2 regions of the Pseudoalteromonas sp. SWYJ118 genome follow, and region 2 is predicted to be linked to the other one. Evidence: predicted binding sites of a transcription regulator. Region 2 holds the regulator's gene; the other holds the start of a gene.
What was found. The regulator ArgR, encoded in region 2, controls arginine synthesis, uptake and breakdown. The targets are predictions, from matches to a motif close to ANTGAATANNTATTCANT.

Region 1: the regulator ArgR is predicted to act here: its motif matches at 4,424-4,441, upstream of gltB (glutamate synthase large subunit).

What each region holds. Positions count from the first base shown of each region.
Region 1 covers NZ_JADYXC010000002.1:274,795-282,860, reverse strand. The annotation lists gene I6F48_RS03950 (ABC transporter permease) at 1-509, opposite strand, end outside; gene I6F48_RS03945 (ABC transporter permease) at 521-1,834, opposite strand; gene I6F48_RS03940 (ABC transporter ATP-binding protein) at 1,838-2,548, opposite strand; gene I6F48_RS03935 (efflux RND transporter periplasmic adaptor subunit) at 2,591-3,844, opposite strand; gene gltB (glutamate synthase large subunit) at 4,543-8,066, shown strand, end outside.
Region 2 covers NZ_JADYXC010000015.1:29,689-37,754, reverse strand. The annotation lists gene I6F48_RS14025 (ABC transporter permease) at 1-1,534, shown strand, start outside; gene I6F48_RS14020 (ABC transporter ATP-binding protein) at 1,535-2,584, shown strand; gene I6F48_RS14015 (Dyp-type peroxidase) at 2,633-3,532, shown strand; gene argR (transcriptional regulator ArgR) at 3,540-4,007, opposite strand; gene mdh (malate dehydrogenase) at 4,233-5,165, shown strand; gene ispB (octaprenyl diphosphate synthase) at 5,252-6,223, opposite strand; gene rplU (50S ribosomal protein L21) at 6,646-6,957, shown strand; gene rpmA (50S ribosomal protein L27) at 6,974-7,231, shown strand; gene cgtA (Obg family GTPase CgtA) at 7,372-8,066, shown strand, end outside.

The sequences.
Region 1 (8,066 bases), on a different contig from region 2:
AAGGCTTTAGTGACTATAGTGACGTTGGTGCGCTTTTGTGTAATTTCGTTTGTAACTAGCACTTCATCTTCGGTAAAGTTCCGCCCTGCAATTAAGTTAACGCCGTAGGTATTAATTGCGTGGTCATCTATAAAAAAATAAGCAGTTCTTACACTTAGGCCTTCTTGTGGAGCGGGTTGTAAATTAAAGCTCGAAGCGCTGCCACTGCCTGATAGCGGGATACTACTGCTTAATGCGGCATCAACTACGCCTGGCATTTTTCTAAGCATGCTTTCATCAAGCTCAAACTGCTGGCTTAAGTTAATATCAGTACCAAAGGTCATTACATTAAACTTAAATATATCTTGCTCAGGGTAGCCCGTTTCTTGATTTAAATAGCTAATTCTGTCTTGAATGATAAATGCAGCATTACTGACTATAGCTGTGGTAATTGCAATTTGAATTAGCAGTAATACAGCGCCCACCTTTGAGCGGCATAAGGCGTTAAATATAGGTTTTATTTCTAACATTGTTAAATTCCTTATTGGCTCTTAAGATAAATAGCAGGATTGGTTTTACACACTAACCAAGCTGGGTACAAACCAGCCAAAATGCAGGTTGTAATTGCAATCAATGGGGCGCTCAATAGCATGGTCAAATCCATTGTTGCTAAGTTTTCATAGTAGTCGTAGCTTTGCACTACGCCCATTAAGCCAAGTTGTGCTAGTACAATTCCTAGCATGCCACCTATAAAGCCAAGCATGGCGACCTCAACTAAGTGCTGTAAAAATATTTGCCTTTTACTAGCGCCTAATGCGCGTCTTACACCTACTTCTGGCGCTCTGCGTAAAAACTTGGCTAAAAGTAAACCTAAAATATTGGCTAAGCAGACACCTAAGAACATAAAGCTCAGGCCCACTAAAATTTTATTGTCTTCGGTGACGACGTTGTTGTATTGCATCCATTGGTTTACATCGCGAAGTTTATACTCAAGTTCTTTACGATTAAATCGACCACGTTTTTGTTGTTCTTGCATATAGGCTAATAAGTAATTTTGATAGGCTTGTTTTTGTTCAAGCGTATTTAGCTCTGCCCAAAACTGGATCCATACTTGCTCAGATTGCAGTTTATCTGCAAAGGTTGGTGTGTTTTCGTGTTTCCATCCATTGCTATTGCCCCAACTTACGAGCTCTTTTGCCTTTATTAAGCTAAAGGGCATAAATAATTCTTCTACTTGATTAAATGCACCGTTATTTAAATCATAATATTTAATATTGAGAGGCCAATGGTTAATAACACCAACTACTTGATAGCTTGCATCATCTAAGTAAATCAGTTCTCCGACGGAGTTTTGTCCTGCAAATAGTTTATCGTTTATCTCTTGGGTAATAACAACCACAGGTGCGGCTGAGTTTTCTTGCTCTTTGCTCCAAGCCCCTCCGTATAGAAATGACAAATTAAACATGCTAAAAAAGTCAGGCGTTGTCATGCGAGCATTACCTATAAAAGGTTTTATTTTGTCGGAGTCTAAATAAACTGAAAAGCCGGTACGCATCATAGCCACTTTTTTCTCTGACGTGGGTGCGTTTAATAAGTTCTCTGCATCTTGATAGGTCAATTGCAGTGGCATGTTATCTTCTGTCCACCACGTACTACCATCGTCCATTGTTTGTAATTGCACACTGTAAAGTTGGCTGCTTTTTTCTGGAATAGGATCGGCCGACATCATGTGATAAACACTAAGGCTGGTCATTGTTATGCCTATACCTATCGCAATGGCAAGTACCATTAAAAAGCTAACCAATGGGGTGCGCTTGAAGCTGCGCCAACTTAAATCTAAATAATGAATAAACATTAGTTAAACCCCCGATGCTGTTTTTATAGTTTGCGCGCCCTGATAAAGCGTAAAGTCGGCAAGTTGTCCATCAACTACTTGAATATTACGCGGAGCACGGCGGGCTAATTCGCTATCATGAGTTACCATTACAATAGTGGCACCGTCGCGATTGATTTGTTCAAGTAACTCCATAACTTGGCGAGCCATTAAGCTGTCAAGGTTACCTGTTGGCTCATCGGCAAGTAAAAAACGAGGTTCACCAGCAAGCGCACGGGCTATTGCCACACGTTGTTGCTGGCCACCAGAGAGTTGTTGAGGTAAGTGTTTAGCGCGAGATGCTAAGCCAACTTGTTCAAGGCATTGCTCAATTCGACGTTTTCGCTCATTTGCTTTAATCCCTCTGTAGCGAAGAGGAACTTCTATGTTTTCATATAAATTTAAATCGGGGATCAAATTAAAGCCTTGGAATATAAAGCCAATTTTTTGATTACGTAAATCAGCACGTTGGTTATCGTTTAGGCTGCCAACATTAACGCCATCCAGCAGGTATTCACCTTCGTTAAAAGGCTCGAGCATACCTGCAATATTTAAAAAGGTTGTTTTTCCTGAGCCGCTAGGACCAGTAACAGCAATAAATTCGCCTTCGTTTACTTGCAGATTAAAATCTCGAAGCGCATGGGTTTGTACCATTTCTGTTTGGTATACTTTACTTACATTGTTCATTTGTAACATCGTTGTTCCTAATTATTTTTAGCGTTGGTTGAGAACGTCTGTTTAATTTAATAAAATCGTGTTGGCTTGCTTAAAGTCGCTGTAGCTTGAAATAATAATTTCATCGTTTTCTTTTAGTCCACTTAAAAGCTCAACCGCATTAATGCTGGTGGCGCCTATTGTAATAGGTATACGCTTTGCGATATTGCCATCGACTTTATAAGCTATAATTCCGCCTTGCTGCATAAATGCACCACGCTTTACTTGCATTACACCTTCTCGGTTGTCGAGTAAAATACGTGCAGTTAAGCGTTGGTTCTGACGAATGTTGTTAGTAACACCTTTAAACCGGACGCGTGCTGTTACTTCACGATTATTAACTTCTGGTGATATGGCGGATAAATTCCCCATCACTGTTTCATTGCCTAACTTAAGCTCTACTTCCATACCGAGCCCTAATTCGTTTGCGTAACTTTCAGGAACTTGGAGTTCGGCTTCAAAATTACTTAAGTCGACGAGAGTCATAAGAGGTTGGCTTTGCGTCACTGCGGCTTTTTGTTGCACTAATAGGTTACCCACGATCCCTGTAACGGTAGCCTTAATAGATAGGTTGCTTACTTTTCGGATTAAGTCATCAACAATAAGTTGTTGGCGGGTCACATCACTTTTAGCAGCTTGTAGTTCAAAAGCGAGCGTGTCTTTGGCAAGCAATACCTCTTGCTGCGCATGCTTATAGGAGAGCTTAGCTCGGGATAAATCATCAACTGCTTTTTCTAGATCAATTTGGCTAATTAAGTGCTTTTGTATTGATAACTGTGCGCGACGATTTTCGCGCTCAGCGGCGTTAAGCTCAACCTCTGCCATATCGAGTGTTTTATTTAAAGTGAGTGTTTGGCGTCTTGCTTGCAAATGCTGCCTTTGCTGCTCGCCTTCAAGTCTTTTAAGTACAGACTCCTGTTGCTTTAATTCATTAGTTAACTCAGGGCTTTGCAGCAGGGCAAGTGTGTTGCCTTGCTTTACTGTATCGCCGGCCTTTACTTTTAAATCTATAAATCCCCGTTCTGGACTGTAGATTTTAGGAGCATTAGCAGCAACAATTTTACCACTGGCGGCAATGTCTCGAATGAGCGCTTTAACATGTACTTTTGCAATCTGTACTTTTGAGCGGCTAATAGAGCTTTTAGCGCTATGGCTCGTTAAAAAAATATAAGCAATTGCAGAGACCACAATGAAAACAATCGCAGTGATTATCGCGTATTTTTTATAGCTTATAGGTGCCTTTACTTTTATGTCTTGTGCGCTGGTATCTTTAATCATTTAATTTCCCCTAAATTGCTTTTATGTATTTTTCGCACAGCAGTAATAAAGCTGCTGTGCAAATAGCGGCAATAGGAGAGAGTAAAAATAAGCTTAGAGTAAACATAGTAATTCCAATTAGCGATTATATATAAAGCTATACGATTAATATGCCAACTATTATCTTATTGATATTTAAGTGATTTTATTTTTTTGTTATTGAAATTCATGTCCGCGGACAGTTTATGTGTCCGCATCGGACATAGTTTTAAATAAAAATTCACTATTAACGTACAAAAAATGACATGAACTTTCATAACTATACTAATGAGCAGCAATAATCGGGGATGTTAAGCCATTAAAGTAATGAAATAGCATAAAACTATCTAAATGTTAACTGAATAGCCCCTCTAGTGCTGAATACTTATTCACTTTCGGTTACCTTTACGTTTACGTAAGCTGGCGCGCTGAAGGCTCGTGTTTTTTACAATATGTTAAACTTGACACCAGTGTCATGAAAAAATAGTGGTTAAAATAACGCTAAATGTTAAAAATAATGATAAAAAGAAATCTTGCTATGAAGTGAGAAATATTCAAGAATGTGAATATGTATTCAAAGTGCTATTGACTCTATTTAAGATAGAGGCTAGTTTTGTCCGTCTGTTAGCAAATCGTCGAGCAGTTCATCCACGCTAACAGTGCAGCAAGGGGAGGGGTCTATGTTATACGACTCAAAGTTAGAAAAAGAAAATTGTGGCTTTGGCTTAATAGCTCAAGTTAATGGTCAAGCTAGTCATAGGCTTATTCGTACTGCTATTACGGGGCTTGATCGCATGCAGCACCGTGGTGGTATATCTGCCGATGGTAAAACAGGTGATGGCTGTGGTTTATTATTACAAAAACCAGATAGCTTTTTCCGTGCTATTGCTAGTGAACATAACTGGCACTTAGGCAAAAACTACGCAGTGGGTATGATATTTTTAAATTCAGACCCTGTTTTAGCGCAAGCTGCAAAACAAATACTTAGCGAAGAATTAGAAAAAGAAACGTTAAATATTTTAGGTTGGCGCGTTGTGCCAACTGACCCATCTATGTTGGGTCCTATTGCTGTACAGCAATTACCAGGTTTTGAACAAATTTTTGTTAGCGCGCCAGAAGGTTGGCGTTCTAAAGACTTAGAGCGTCGCTTATATGTAGCACGCCGCCGCGCTGAAAAGCGCATTGTTGATGACGAAGCTTTCTATATCGCAAGTCTATCTGGTTTGGTAACTATCTATAAAGGCTTAATGATGCCTGCAGATTTACCAAATTTTTACCTAGATTTAGCTGATATTCGTATGACGAGTGCGATTTGTGTTTTCCATCAGCGCTTTTCTACTAATACTCAGCCGCGTTGGCCTTTAGCTCAACCTTTCCGCTATTTAGCACACAATGGTGAAATTAATACTATTGAAGGTAACCGCCAGTGGGCACGCGCACGTTCATACAAGTTTGCGTCACCGCTTATTCCTGATTTACAAAGCGCAGCGCCGTTTGTAAACGAAACCGGTTCTGATTCATCAAGCCTAGATAATATGCTTGAGCTATTTTTAGCTGGTGGCATGGATTTATTCCGCGCTATGCGTATGCTCGTGCCACCTGCATGGCAGAAAAACCGTGCAATGGACGACGATTTACGTGCATTTTACGACTTTAACTCTATGCATATGGAACCATGGGATGGCCCGGCAGGTATTGTTATGTCGGATGGTCGTTTTGCGGCTTGTAACCTTGACCGTAATGGACTTCGCCCAGCGCGTTATGTAATTACACAAGATGGCTTTATTACGCTTGCATCAGAAGTGGGTATTTGGGATTACACTGCCGATGAAGTAGTTGAAAAAGGCCGTGTTGGTCCAGGTGAATTATTAGTTATTGATACTAAGCTTGGCAAAATTTGGCACTCAGATGAAATCGATCAAGATTTAAAGTCTCGCCATCCTTACAAGTCATGGCTTGAGGAGAACGTTAAGCGTTTAGTCCCATTTGAAGAGCTGACGGAACAAGACGCGGGTAATCGCTCATTTGATGACGAAACGCTAGCTAAATATCAAAAAATGTTTGGTTATACCAACGAAGAGCTTGATAGTGTTATTCGTGTAATGGGTGAAAACGGCCAAGAAGCAACCGGCTCAATGGGTGATGACACGCCATTTGCAGTGCTTAGTGAAGGGCATCGTTCGCTTTATGATTACTTCCGCCAAAAATTTGCGCAAGTAACAAACCCACCTATCGATCCACTGCGTGAAAATCATGTAATGTCGCTTGCGACATGTATTGGTAGTGAGCAAAACGTATTTAACGAAACAACAGGCCACGCTAAGCGCCTACAGTTTGATACGCCAATTTTAATGTACGCAGACATGCAGCAGCTATTAAATGCTGATGAAGCGCATTACAGCTACTGTAAAATTGATATTACCTACACAGTTGAAGAAGGTTTAGAAAATGCGGTAACGCGTATTTGTGACCAAGCACAAGAAAAAGCAGCCGCTGGTTGTATCATGCTTATTTTAACTGACCGTAACTTTGATGAAGCAAATTTGCCGATTCCAGCAGCTATGGCTGTAGGTGCGGTACAAAAACGATTAGTTGATAACAATCTTCGCTGTGAATCAAACATTATCATTGAAACCGGTAGCGTGCGTGATGCGCATCAGTTTGCTGTGTTATTAGGCTTTGGTGCTACGGCAATTTATCCATACCTTGCGTATGAATCGTTAGTTGCGATGAGCGACAGCAAAATTATTAATAAGTCGTATTGCGAAGTAACTCTTGCTTACCGTAAAGCCATTAACAAGGGCTTATACAAAATCATGTCTAAAATGGGCATAAGTACGGTTGCGTCATATCGCTGCTCAATGTTGTTTGAAGCGGTTGGTTTATCTGACGCTATTGTACAAATGTGCTTTAAAGGTGTGGCAAGTCGCATACAGGGCGCATGCTTTACCGACTTTGATGACGATCAGCAAAGCTTACACAAACTCGCTCTAAGTAAGCGTAAATTATTAAGCCACGGCGGCTTGTTTAAGTACGTACATGGCGGCGAGTATCATGCTTATAATCCTGATGTAATCCAAACCCTGCAAAAAGCAGTTCGTTCTGGTGAATATAGTGATTACAGTGAATATGCAAAACTTGTTAATACGCGCCCTATTGCCACTTTACGTGACATGCTTGCGCTTAAAATTCCAGAGCAAGGCATTAGCATCGATGATGTAGAGCCTGCAGAAAACCTATACAAGCGTTTCGATTCAGCAGCAATGAGTATTGGTGCATTATCGCCAGAAGCGCATGAGGCTCTAGCAATTGCAATGAACCGCTTAGGTGGTTGTTCAAACTCTGGTGAAGGCGGTGAAGATAAGCTGCGTTATGGTACCGAGAAAAACTCGCGTATTAAGCAAGTCGCTTCAGGTCGATTTGGCGTAACCCCGCATTACTTACGCAGTGCTGACGTTATTCAAATTAAAGTAGCGCAAGGTGCAAAACCAGGTGAAGGCGGTCAATTACCGGGTGAAAAAGTAACCCCGTATATTGCTAAGCTTCGTTATTCTGTTCCAGGTGTTACATTAATTTCGCCACCACCACATCACGATATTTACTCAATTGAAGATTTAGCACAGCTAATTTTCGATTTGAAACAAGTAAACCCTAAAGCACTTATTTCTGTAAAACTGGTTTCAGAACCAGGCGTAGGAACCATTGCAACGGGTGTTGCTAAAGCGTATGCCGATTTAATTACTATTTCTGGCTACGACGGCGGTACAGGCGCAAGCCCACTTACTTCAGTTAAATATGCAGGTAGCCCATGGGAGCTAGGACTTGCAGAAACGCAGCAAGCTCTTGTTGAAAATGGACTGCGTCATCGTATTCGCTTGCAAACAGATGGTGGCTTAAAAACGGGTTTAGATATTATTAAAGCAGCCATTTTAGGTGCAGAAAGTTTTGGCTTTGGTACCGGCCCAATGGTTGCGCTTGGTTGTAAATACTTACGAATTTGCCATTTAAACAACTGTGCGACCGGTGTTGCAACACAAGACGAAACACTTCGTCAAAAGCATTACCACGGCTTACCAGAAATGGCGATGAACTACTTTAAGTTTATAGCGCAAGAAGCACGTGAAATCATGGCTAGCTTGGGTGTTGTAAACTTAACTGATTTAATCGGTCGTTTAGATTTGCTTGAAGCAATTGAAGGCAAAAC
Region 2 (8,066 bases):
ACAAGGTAGCTCTGAGGTGTTTTCTCACCTGTGGGATACCGTGCTTTGGGATTACATAACCAATACCGTATTGCTTGTTTTAGGTGTTTGCGTCCTTAGCTGCGCCATAGCTTTGCCACTTGGATGGCTAACGGCTTACTGTAGTTTCCCGGGTAAAAAACAGTTTGAATGGGCACTTATGCTGCCCCTTGCTATGCCTACCTATATTATTGCCTATGTATACACTGATTTATTAGATTATGCGGGCCCGGTGCAAGTAGCGCTGAGAGAATGGTTTGGCTGGCAATCGCCTAATGACTATTGGTTTTTTGATATACGTACATTACCCGGCGCCATAGTTATGATTGCCTTGGTGCTTTATCCGTATTTATTTTTGATTTTTAAAACGGCTCTTCGCGAGCAGTCATTCAAATTAGTACAAGCTAGCCAGTTAATGGGATTATCTCCTTGGCAAAGCTTTTTTAAAGTAAGCTTAGTACTCTCTCGTGGGGCTATTGTGGCGGCTCTTGCGCTTATAAGTATGGAAACCATGGCTGACTTTGCAACAGTGAGTTATTTTGCCGTAAGTACATTAACGACTGCCGTATACGATACGTGGTTTGGTTATTACTCACTTACAGCGGCAGCTAAAATATCGGGTGTGATGTTATTGCTGTTATTTTTAGCATTAATGGCGGAGCGCTTTAGTCGTCGTAACCAAGCGGTATTTGAGCGCCAATCAAGTGTAAATAGTGAATCTCTCTATGTATTAAAAGGAAAGTCAGCTTGGCTCGCAACGGCATTTTGCAGCTTTATTTTACTTATCGCGTTTGTGATCCCTATTGCAGTACTTATAAATTACGCCATTACCTACTTTGATAAAGCATGGGATGTAGAGTTTTTTAGTTACGCTTGGCAAAGTTTAAAAGTGGCAGGAGTTGTGAGCCTAATAACGATTACGTTGAGTGTTTTTGTGGTTTTTTATCAGCGTGTGGCAAAGCAAACGTATCCGCTTATTCCTGGGCGTTTAGCAAGCACAGGCTATGCGCTGCCTGGCACAGTACTCGCTATTGCGGTTTTATTACCGCTTACGTTATTAGAGAACACCATCAACACAGCGCTCGAGCCGTATAATTTAGATATTGGCTTGCTGCTTACAGGTAGTATTCTTACTATTATTATTGCTTATATTGTTAGGTTTTACGCCATTGCACACGGAGCAATTGAGTCGAGTTTTTTACGTATTAGCCCATCACTTGATATGGCAAGCCAATCAATGGGTAAAAGCCAAGGGCAAACGCTGCGTTTAGTGCACCTACCTTTACTGCGAAGAGGATTACTTACTGCTGCTTTATTGGTATTTATTGAGTGTATGAAAGAACTGCCAGCTGCGCTATTGCTCAGACCGTTTAATTTTGAAAGCTTAGCTACTCATGTATTTCAGTATGTGAGTGACGAGCAGTTAGAGCTTGCTTCTATATCGGCATTATTTATTGTTATTGTTGGGTTTATTCCTTTGTATTTTATTAATCGTTCTATGGAGCAGCGTAGTTAAATGAGTAGTTTAATTTTACAAGGCGTGAGCTATCACTATAACGGTACAAAGGTTATTCACGATTTAGATTTAACAGTGGGTAAAGATGAAATTGTTTGTCTACTCGGAGCGAGTGGGTGCGGCAAAACGACCACGTTAAAAGCGATTGCAGGTTTAATTGAAGCCAAGCAAGGGTCTATTTTTATAGACGGTAAATTAGTGAGTGATGAGCAATCGTTTGTCTCACCTGAGCATCGCAACATCGGCATGATGTTTCAAGATTATGCGTTGTTTCCGCATTTAACGGTGGCAAATAATATTGCATTTGGGCTTAGTAAAATGAGTAAAGCTCAAAAGCAACAACGCGTTGATGAAATGCTCAAGCTTGTGCATTTAATTGGCTGTGCCGACAGGTTTCCGCATCAGTTATCGGGTGGTCAACAACAACGTGTAGCTATTGCTCGCGCATTAGCTTATAAGCCTAGTCTATTGCTACTAGATGAACCTTTTTCAAATATTGATACACAAGTACGCTTTGAATTAATTGCCGATATACGTCGAATTATTAAAGCAACTCAAGTATCTGCTGTGTTTGTTACACACTCAAAAGAAGAGGCGTTTGCCTTTTCAGATACACTTGCCATTATGCATCGCGGTAAAATTGAGCAACAAGGCACGCCTGAGCAGCTTTTTGCAGATCCATGTTCAAAGGAGGTTGCAGAGTTTCTGGGTCAAGGCATATACTTGAGCGCAGAAGTATTAACAGCAACTGAATACAAAACACCATTTGGTTTAGTCGAATCTTATGTTGAGAGTAAGCATGACGTAAGCGTAGGGCTTATATATGTACGTCCCCATCAAATAGAATTAGTGGCAGATAACCAAAGTGACAAATTCAGCAAGCGAGCTACAATCATAAGTCGTCGCTTTATTGGTTCGGCGTATGTTTATTCACTTGTTATTGATAAACAAGAAATTGAAGTTGCTGCACAATATGGCCAGTCATTTGAAAATAATGAACAGGTTATAATAAAAATAAAACCTCACACGGTGAATTTTTTCGAATCGTAATTAATTTGTTATTCGCTGTGTTTTTATCTGTAAAACTAAGGAATAACAATGGCGCAAGCGCAATCAGGGATTTGTGCTGAAGCAAACTTACACGGTTTGCACTTATTTTTTAATGTGTTTGATGGTCAAGATGAATCACTTCGCGCAAAGTTAAAACAAGTAAGCGCTATTGAAGAAGAATTTAGCGATCAATTTTCAGAATCAATGCTCTCTTGCATGGTTGCTATTGGTGCGCAATATTGGCCGCATATCCTCCCTGAATACATCCCAAGCGAATTACAGAGCTTTCCTAATATAAACCATAGCGATCATCAAATGAGCGTACAACCGTGCGATTTATTTGTGCAAATTCGCTCTGACCGTGAAGACGTTAACCATTTATTTGCGCTGCAAATTTTAAAACTATTTGCCCCCGATGTTGAGCTGGTGGAGCAAATTCGTAATTTTCGCTTTTTAGATGGTCGTGATTTTAATGGTTTTATTTATGGTGGCGACACCGCACATGGAAGAAAAAAGCGCGCTACGGCTTTAATTAGTAACCCTGGCAATTTTGAAGATCAGGGGAGTTATATTCATGTACAGCGTTATAAGCATGACTTAACTATGTGGCAGCACTTATCATTGAGTGAGCAAGAACAAATAATGGGGCGTACGCGCCTTGATAACACGCTAATTACCCCTGCGATTGAAACCAGCCATGCTTCACGTAGTGAGCTAAAAGACGAAGACGGACAACCGCTATTATTAAATCAGAGCATGCCTTATGGCGATGTGTATGAGCAGGGAATGTTATCAATTTCATGCGCTTGTACGGGCACCGCATTTGAAAAAGTACTTAATAGTCGTTTAGGGGAAGGGGATTGTTACGACCACTGGCTTGATTTTACTCAAGCCGATATGGGTTCTGCTTTCTTTGCGCCTTCAGTCGGGTTTTTAAAACAAATTTAGTTTGCTATTAAACCGTATCAAATAAAATGCGAACACGTTCAAGTGTTACATCTATTTCAGATATTTTAGCAGGAGCGATAAAAATAGTATCGTCGCCTGCAATTGTTCCTAGTACGCCATCTGCTTTACCTAATGAATCTAATAAACGCGCAATAAGCTGAGCAGCACCTGGACTGGTACGAATAATGATCATCATTTCGTTGTGCATAATGTCGATTACTAATTGGCGTAATGGGCTTTTAGCCGTAGGTACACCCATTTCAGCTGGTAAGCAGTAAACCATTTCTTGTTTGGCGTTACGTGTGCGTACAGCACCAAATTTACTTAGCATGCGCGATACTTTACTTTGGCTTATATTGTCAAAGCCTTGATCTTTTAATGCATCAACTATTTCGCCTTGAGAGCCAAAATTTTCTTCTTTTAATAGTGATTTAAATGCTTTTACCAGTGCTTCTTGTTTATCTTGTGGTTGCATAGTCTTTATTCGTTTTTGTTATTTATGCCGCAAATTCTACACAAAAATGAATAATTATGCAGCAGTTGTTTAGTTAACTTGCCAGTTTGATGCGTTAAATCACAAAAGTTTACGACTATGGTCGAAAATATACTTGAAATAGACAGGATAAATTTGTTTTTAGTCGCTAATTTCATTATCTTAAGAGCCACAAATGTTTCCTACCTCAAATTACGGAGAATTCCAATGAAAGTTGCTGTATTAGGTGCTGCAGGCGGTATCGGCCAAGCGTTGTCTTTATTATTAAAAACAGGCTTACCAGCTGGCTCTGAATTATCACTTTATGATGTTGCACCAGTAGTACCAGGTGTTGCGGTTGACCTTTCTCACATCCCAACAGATGTTAAAGTAGCAGGCTTTGGCGCAGACGAATTAAACAAAGCGCTTGAAGGCTCTGACATCGTTCTTATCCCAGCGGGTATGCCACGTAAACCAGGTATGGATCGTGCTGATTTATTTAATGTAAATGCTGGTATCATCAAAACTTTAGCAGAAGGCATTGTTGCTAGCTGTCCTAAAGCGTTAGTAGGTATTATTACTAACCCAGTAAATGGCACAGTTCCAATCGTTGCTGAAGTATTCAAAAAAGCAGGTACTTACGACGCTAAACGCGTATTCGGTATTACTACGCTTGACGTTATTCGTTCAGAAGCATTTGTTGCTGAACTTAAAGGCGTAGACGTAGCAACTGTGAAAGTACCAGTAATTGGTGGTCACTCAGGCACAACTATTCTTCCTCTACTTTCTCAAGTTGAAGGTGTTTCTTTCACTGATGAAGAAGTTGCTGCACTTACTCCACGTATCCAAAATGCGGGTACTGAAGTTGTAAATGCTAAAGCAGGCGGTGGTTCAGCTACGCTATCTATGGGGGCTGCTGCAGCTCGTTTTTGTATGTCTTTAGTTAAAGGCCTACAGGGTGAAGAAGTTGTAGATTACGCTTACGTTGCTGTTGAAAATGGCGATGCAGAGTACTTTGCACATCCAGTACGTTTAGGTAAAAACGGCGTAGAAGAAATTCTTTCTTACGGCGAACTAAGCGCATTTGAAACAAAAGCAAAAAATGACATGCTTGAAACACTGAAAAAAGACATCAAAGAAGGTGTTGATTTCATGGCGTAATAGCCAAAGTAGAATAACAAAAAAGCCTGCATTTGCAGGCTTTTTTATTGCTCAGAATTAATTTCACACTGTGTAACTAGTTAAAACTAGTGGTCGCGGTCAACCGCAATACGAGCAAGGCTTATGAGTGCTTGCTTATAGTCAGACTCAGCTAAAAAGTCTAAACACGCAATAGCTTTGTCAGCTTCAAGCTCTGCTTTTTGCATTGTAAATTCAAGCGCATTAGTTTGCTTTAGTGCCGATAGAATGTCTTCTAAATGCTCCATACCATTACTGTGCTCTATTGCATCACGAATAAGCTGCGTTTGCTGCTCGCTACCATGTTGCATAGCATAAATAAGTGGAAGCGTTGGTTTGCCTTCAGCTAAATCATCACCAATGTTTTTACCCAACTGCTCAGCATCTGCATTGTAATCGAGTACATCGTCTACTAGCTGAAACGCAGTACCTAAATGCATACCATATAGGTTTAGTGCATCGAGAGTAGTTTGGTCTTGCTCAGTAATAATGGCAGCAAGGCCTGTCGCTGCTTCAAACAACTTAGCTGTTTTAGAGTAAATAACCTGCATATAACTGGCTTCGGTTGTATCTGGGTCGTTGCAGTTCATTAACTGCAATACTTCACCTTCAGCAATAATGTTTGTTGCATCGGCAAGTACTTGCATAACCTGCATTTTTCCAAGGCCAACCATAAGCTGAAATGAACGAGTGTAAATAAAGTCACCAACCAATACGCTAGCAGCATTACCAAATTCAGCATTTGCTGTAGGTGTGCCACGTCGTAAGTTTGATTCATCTACAACATCGTCATGCAATAGCGTTGCTGTATGAATAAACTCAACAATTGTTGCAAGTGTTATGTGATCTTTACCCTGATAACCGAGCGCTTTGGCTGCTAAAATCGCCAGCATTGGACGAACGCGTTTGCCGCCACTGCTAACTATATATAAACCAAGCTGATTAACTAACGCCACATCTGAGCGCATTTGCGCATGTATAAGTTGATTGACGTCATTCATATCGCTTTCGATTAACGCCTGGATAGCTTTTATATCCATTGATCTCCGAGCCAATTTTTATGTGTGAACGGCGCAGATTGTACAACAAAAAATGCACTAGCTCGATATTTTGTGACGATTGATTGAAAAAACACTATTAAAGTACTTAATTTAGACTGAATTAGCCAAGATAACTGATTAATTGATAATCAATATACAGTTTATGGTGTGCTTAGATATTAAGCTGTGAGGGTCATATTTGAGTACATTAATTTATTTCGACTAAGAGTTAAAAAGCGCTTGGCAAAAGGGCTAATTAATATAAAATGGGGTAAATATTGAATTGCTCTCAAAGCAGCTACTTTTTATTCATTTTAATTACAAAATAGGCTTGCTAGTTATTTCGCGTTAGCGTAAACTTCGCGCCCTATCGAAGAATATTTTAGTTGCGCCGATTTGAGGGTGCACAGACGGAGTTAATTATGTACGCGGTTTTCCAAAGTGGTGGTAAACAGCATCGTGTGACTGAAGGTCAAACGATTCGTCTTGAAAAATTAGACGTTGAAACTGGTGCGGCAGTAGAATTTGATTCAGTACTTTTAGTTGCTGATGGTGAGAAAATCGAGATCGGTGTACCGTTCGTAAACGGTGGCAAGATAACAGCTGAGGTTGTTTCACATGGTCGCGGTGAGAAGATTAAGGTTGTTAAATTTAGACGCCGTAAGCATTCTCGTAAGCAAATGGGCCATCGTCAATGGTTCACTGAAGTTAAAATCACTAGCATTAGCGCTTAATTAGAGGTACTTAGAAATGGCACATAAAAAAGCAGCTGGTAGTACTCGTAACGGTCGCGATTCAGAAAGCAAACGCCTAGGTGTTAAGCGTTTTGGTGGCGAATCAGTTCTAGCGGGTAGCATCATTGTTCGTCAGCGTGGAACTCGTTTCCACCCTGGTACTAACGTAGGTATCGGTAAAGACCACACTATCTTCGCAAAAGCAGATGGTAAAGTTCAGTTTGAACAAAAAGGTCCTTTAAACCGTAAATACGTAACTATCGTAACTGAGTAATCAGTAAGGTAGTTAAAAACCCCGCCTTTGCGGGGTTTTTTGTTTTGTAGTCAGTCAAAATATATACCCAAGCCTGCATTTGTGTTGGCTTGGGTATATAATAGAGTTATTAAACAAGCCAATCCCTAAAGTGAGTAATCATGAAGTTTGTAGATGAAGTAGAAATTCGCGCAGAAGCTGGAGACGGTGGCAGCGGCATCGTGTCTTTCCGTCGTGAAAAATATGTTCCAGATGGTGGACCAGACGGCGGTGACGGTGGAGACGGTGGTAGTGTTTATCTACAAGCTGATGAAAACTTAAATACCCTAATTGATTATCAGTTTGAGCGCTTTCATAGAGCTGAACGTGGTACTAACGGTCGTAGCCGTAACTGTACAGGCCGAAAAGCCGATGACTTATTTGTTATGGTGCCTGTAGGCACGCGCATCATGGATGTTGATACCCAAGAGGGACTTGGCGACTTAACTCAAGATGGTCAACGAATTTTGGTTGCAAAAGGTGGTTTCCACGGCTTGGGGAATGCACGTTTTAAATCAAGTACTAACCGAGCACCTCGTCAAAAAACATTGGGCACACCCGGTGAAGTACGTAACTTAAAGTTAGAGTTACTATTATTAGCTGATGTGGGCTTGCTAGGATTACCAAATGCAGGTAAATCTACGTTTATCCGCAGTGTATCTGCAGCAAGACCAAAAGTAGCTGATTACCCATTCACGACGCTTATTCCTAATTTAGGTGTGGTACGTCCTGAAGCAAATAAATCATTTGTTATAGCCGATATTCCGGGTCTAATTGAAGGTGCATCTGATGGTGCAGGCCTAGGTATTCGCTTCTT